2 regions of the Aneurinibacillus uraniidurans genome follow, and region 2 is predicted to be linked to the other one. Evidence: riboswitches for the same ligand, from Rfam matches in the RefSeq annotation. Region 2 holds a riboswitch; the other holds the start of a gene.
The links. Region 2 has a riboswitch for magnesium ahead of PO771_RS08690 (ABC transporter permease). Riboswitches for the same ligand answer to the same signal wherever they lie in the genome.
Positions count from the first base shown of each region.

Region 1: linked by a shared signal. The riboswitch ahead of PO771_RS12975 (magnesium transporter CorA family protein) and the one ahead of PO771_RS08690 (ABC transporter permease) in region 2 are both predicted to bind magnesium.

Region 1 is NZ_CP116902.1:2,604,925-2,607,337, forward strand. Features, by position in the region: gene PO771_RS12970 (BsuPI-related putative proteinase inhibitor) at 1-560, opposite strand, end outside; M-box (ykoK) riboswitch at 719-886, shown strand; gene PO771_RS12975 (magnesium transporter CorA family protein) at 1,002-1,970, shown strand; gene PO771_RS12980 (DUF92 domain-containing protein) at 2,277-2,413, opposite strand, start outside.
Region 2 is NZ_CP116902.1:1,729,816-1,732,228, forward strand. Features, by position in the region: gene PO771_RS08690 (ABC transporter permease) at 1-1,148, opposite strand, end outside; M-box (ykoK) riboswitch at 1,480-1,650, opposite strand; gene PO771_RS08695 (iron-containing alcohol dehydrogenase) at 1,705-2,413, opposite strand, start outside.

The DNA.
Region 1 (2,413 bases), 880 kb from region 2:
GCTGTAAATGTTTCCTCCTGTCCTTGTTTCAACACAAGGTTAGACATTACAGCGGTAAACATTTTGTTCGTTGAGTACTGACGTACCTTCTCGCCCTTCTCGTTCCAAATTACATAATCGAATTTCTGCCCACTTGTAAATGTGAGCGTATGCTCACGTTCTGTTTGATTTTTCACAGAGAAGACAAGCGAGTCTGCGCCATCGTATCCCAGAACCGATTCCAATTGTCCAGCCACAATACCACCCTGCCCTCCATCGGAAATCGTAATGATTCTCCCATTCGCGTCCCATTTTACCTCTTTATGCAACACATTTCCTACAAAACGAAGCGGCACGTATGTTGTACCGTTATGCAGCAATGACAGCGGCACTTTTTGCTCTCCGTTGTTGAATGTACCTGTATGCTTTTCTGCGTTCGGGCCATTTCCAACCTGAATGGTTACGGGATTCGTATCGACCCAGATTTGTGTCAAAGCAGGAGCTGCCTGCACCACGCCCGTTGCTACTGCTGCAAGTGCGAGCGTGGCCAGCAGTGTCCGTGTATGTTTCCGTTTCATCATATGCACTCCTTTCTCTTCGTACCTTACGACGTCATTTATGTCTGTCAAGTATGCACGATTTTCCCTTACAAACGCAATAGAGGTTTTCTGGCAGGAAAGGGATTGACAAAACGAAGCATGCTTTTTATGCTTAGAGAAGCTTCAACTTTACTATGATTTACGATTCTCGTTAGGCGAGGCTCCAGTTCAAACATAGGCCACTGCCCGGAAACGTCGAAAGACGCCAATGGGTAGAACAGGGATTGCCGGATTAAGGCTTTACTTAACGTGGCTGAGTCAGCGGACTCTACGTTGTTCTGTGCCAAAGCTCAACCAGGGGAATGGACGAAGCGCGTTTTTGCGTGCTTTTTGTCGTGGCGTGATTGCATATCGCAGCGCCTCTCCCGGAACATTGAGGAGAGGCGCTTTTTATTTTGACTGATTTTTAAGGAGGTGGCTCCCGTGATCAAAACGTATTTCTACAATCATTCACAGCAGGAGATGTACCATGATGTGGATTTGAACAAAATTGACGAATTCCTCCACTCTAATGAAGATTTGCTTTGGATTGACCTGTTCAACACGAGCAATCAGGAGTTGCATTACATCGCCAATCTGTTCAACTTCCACCCACTCGCTATCGAAGACTGTCTTCAGCACAGTCCGCGTGCCAAAGTGGATAACTATGAAGATTACCATTTCTTCGTGTTCCATGCCTTGCGCTATCATGAAGAAAGTGACACCGAGATTACGACGATTGAACTCAATGTGTTCATGGGGCCGAATTATATTGTTACGATCCATAAACGCCCGATGCATTCGATTGGACGAATTGCGGCTACATCCCTCAAAAGCAAGGAATACATGAACCGTGGCTCTGATTACTTGCTGTATTCTATTATTGACGGGATTACCGATGAATATTTTCCGATTCTTGACCGCATCAGCATTCGTATTGATGAGATCGAGGACGAGATGTATGAACATAAAATGGAAGTCGTCACCGAGGAGTTCCTTGCACTGAAGCGGACTTTGATTCTAATCCGGCGTATGATCCTGCCGCAGAAAAGGGTATTCGCCAATGTAAACAGTCAATGGCTGTTCCCGATTCAAGAAGACAACGTTCCATTCTATATTGACTTAAAAGATCACCTTGAACGCATTGCGGATTCGACAGAGACATTTAAGGAGCTCGTGAACAGTGCCCTTGATACGTATTATTCGATCGTGAGCGCCAAAACAACCGAGAATCTGAACATCCTGACGATGATTTCTACCATTATGCTTCCACTTACGTTTATCACTGGCTTCTTCGGTATGAATGTGCCACTACCGTTCCAGCAATCGTGGTATATGACGCTATTTATTTGCCTGGTCTTATCCGGGCTATCGTGGTGGATGTGGTGGTATTTGCGCCGCAAGTTTATGTAACAGATATATTCAGGCTGTCTCAGTCGCTAGAACATGGCGAGTGGAGGCAGCTTTTTTTGTAGTATCGGCAACGTGTGGGGGAAGGGAGCGGGAGAAGGAAGAAGCCGTTCGCTTCGGTACGCTTGCAGGGATGTTGCGACTGTTCGCTCCGGGAGCCCGGTGAACTCGCCTGCAAAAAAGCTCACGATGTTGATTCACCGAAGGATTGCAGGCAAAGGCCCGTTCGCCGTTCTCCCTCCGCTGGGTAGGCACGTACAGGCGCTCTCTTGCTTCTTCCTTCTCCCGCTCCCCGCACAACGTTTCGCTTTACAAAAAAACATGCGATGTCAAAACTGCAAGTACGTGAATAAGTACTGCCACTACTCCCCCTACGACAGTCCCCACGATATTGACCACATCATTCGTGCACCAGGCGTATCCTTTGAGTGGATGTGTCTGTGTGC
Region 2 (2,413 bases):
AACAGAGTTGCAACGAACACACGGCCTGCTGTTAATAGTCCGAACCATATAACTTTTAGAAGCTCCGATACAGATAGCTTACTGATTTCCAAGATTCCTTCGTACACGTACTTTGCAATAAAAATGCCCACTACGATTCCAATTAGCCATTTGATCATTGGTGTAAGCTTTGAAAATTGTTTTTGCTGCTGCTTTACTTTGTTTGTTTTTGCTGTAATTCGGACAATCCAGTTATGAATATACGATTTACACGTACGCATGATATATTGTAAAAATCGCGCACGGCGGATGATGTTATATAACCAGGAAGTTGTAATGTCATTTGCTTCTGTTTGTTCGTTTTTAAATTTTTGCGACCAGGCTACGAGCGGACGCCAGAATAGTTGATCAACTACGAGAATCATGATGACCATGGTGAGGATCGCATAAAAAATTGCAAAAATATTCCCCTGATCGACCGCAGTTGCCATATAGGATCCGATTCCTGGGAGATGAATATCTTGATTCAGGACGGTGATCGATTCGCTAGCAGCGAGGAAAAACCATCCTCCTCCAAATGACATCATGCTGTTCCAAACAAGTCCAATCATCGAATAAGGAACTTCCAGCTTGGTGAAGCGAGCCCAGCTCCCCAATTTATTTATTTTGGCTGCTTCTTGCAGATCATGAGGAATCGTAGATAATGAATGATAAAAGCTAAACGTCATATTCCAAACTTGCCCAGTAAATATCGCAAAGATAGAAGCGCATTCTACACCTAATAAACTGCCGGGAAAGAGCGACATAAACCCGATCACGGTCACAGATAAGAAACCAAGTACCGGTACGGACTGCAAAATATCAATCGCAGGAATCATAATTTTTTCAGCCGTTCGGTTGAATGCTGCAATCCGTCCATAAATGAACGTAAACAATAAAGAAGCTGCAAAGGCGATAAACATGCGAAGCAATGATCTGCCTGCATAATAGGGCAGATAACTCGGGTCTAAATTAATTTTAGGATGTTGTATGGTTGAGAAAGGGACACGCATTCCGGCCCCCAATTTTAAAATAGAAAACAGAACAGAAAAAATAGAAATAATAACAAATAAATCCGCCCAACCGAACTTTTTATTTTCTTCAAATGAAGAGAATAAATTTATTTTCATAATAACTCCCTCCTGTCTATACACAGCATAAAAAAGCTCTCCTGATGATAGGAGAGCTTGAATAAAACAGACTTCTGATTTTTACCTTTTCACACGAATGTAGCCACTACCATATCCCGCCCTACAGGTGAACATGGAAATAGTGGCAAAAAACAGAAGCGTGAAGAGAGGATAGAAATCTTGCTTTCCCATTACATAAGATATGTATACTAGGCTTTACTTGTTCAAATACAAGTCGACTACTACTATCCATTTCCAGTATCCCCCCTTAAAAAATAAAAAACCCTGCTCAGTATGAGAGGGTAGCATAAATAACAATACATATACGTATTGTTGCTCCCCCTAGTAAAGCTTTGGCACTATACAACGTAGAGAAATGTGGTTCTCAGCCACCTTAAAGAACGCCTTAAGCCGACGATCCCTGTTCTACCGATTGGCATCTTTCGATGTTTCCCGGCAGTGGCCTATGTTTGTATAGGAACCTCACCTAACGAGGACATTATATCCATTCACAAATATACTCCTAAAACAGAATGCTGTAAAGAATCTCTTTACATTAGTATGCTGCTTTGAAAATATGTAGTACATCCTCAGTCGTAAGGTCACGCGTGCCCGGAATGAATGAACGTCCGCGGCCGTTTATACGAACCGTTTCGTCGGCCATCATCGCCAGATCGCTTTCCTTAATCTTCATATCAGCGAGCGTACCGTATACCCCAAGTTCTTTATACCAGGCAATGAGTGCCTCGATTCCAAGCTGGGCGGCACATTCATCATTTTGTTCGGTGATGCGGAATACGTTGCGTGCCAGACGGGCCAGGCGATGCGGCCGGTCTTTTTTGATGACATGCTCAAAATAGGCAGGAGTAATAATCGCCAGCCCGCGTCCATGGGAAATATCGTAGTGAGCCGAAAGGGTATGCTCCATGGCATGCACCGGGAAAGAACCACCGCGCCCCGCATTAGCAATGCCAATGAGCGCTAGTGTGCTCGTCCAGAGCAGATGGGAGCGAGCTTCATAGTCGGTTGGCTCATCAATCGCTTTTTTCGCATACATGATTGTATTGCGCAGTAAACCTTCTGTAATTTCATCCTGTACGTTGGCATGCTCATCTCCGGTGAGATACGCTTCATACAGATGAGTGAAGATATCCGCCGCACCGTCTGCTGTATAGGAGGCAGGCACTGTGTAGGTTAGCTCCGGGTCAAGAATGGCCGCTTTTGGGAACAGACCAGGTCCGCCGATGCCGGACTTTTCTTTTGTA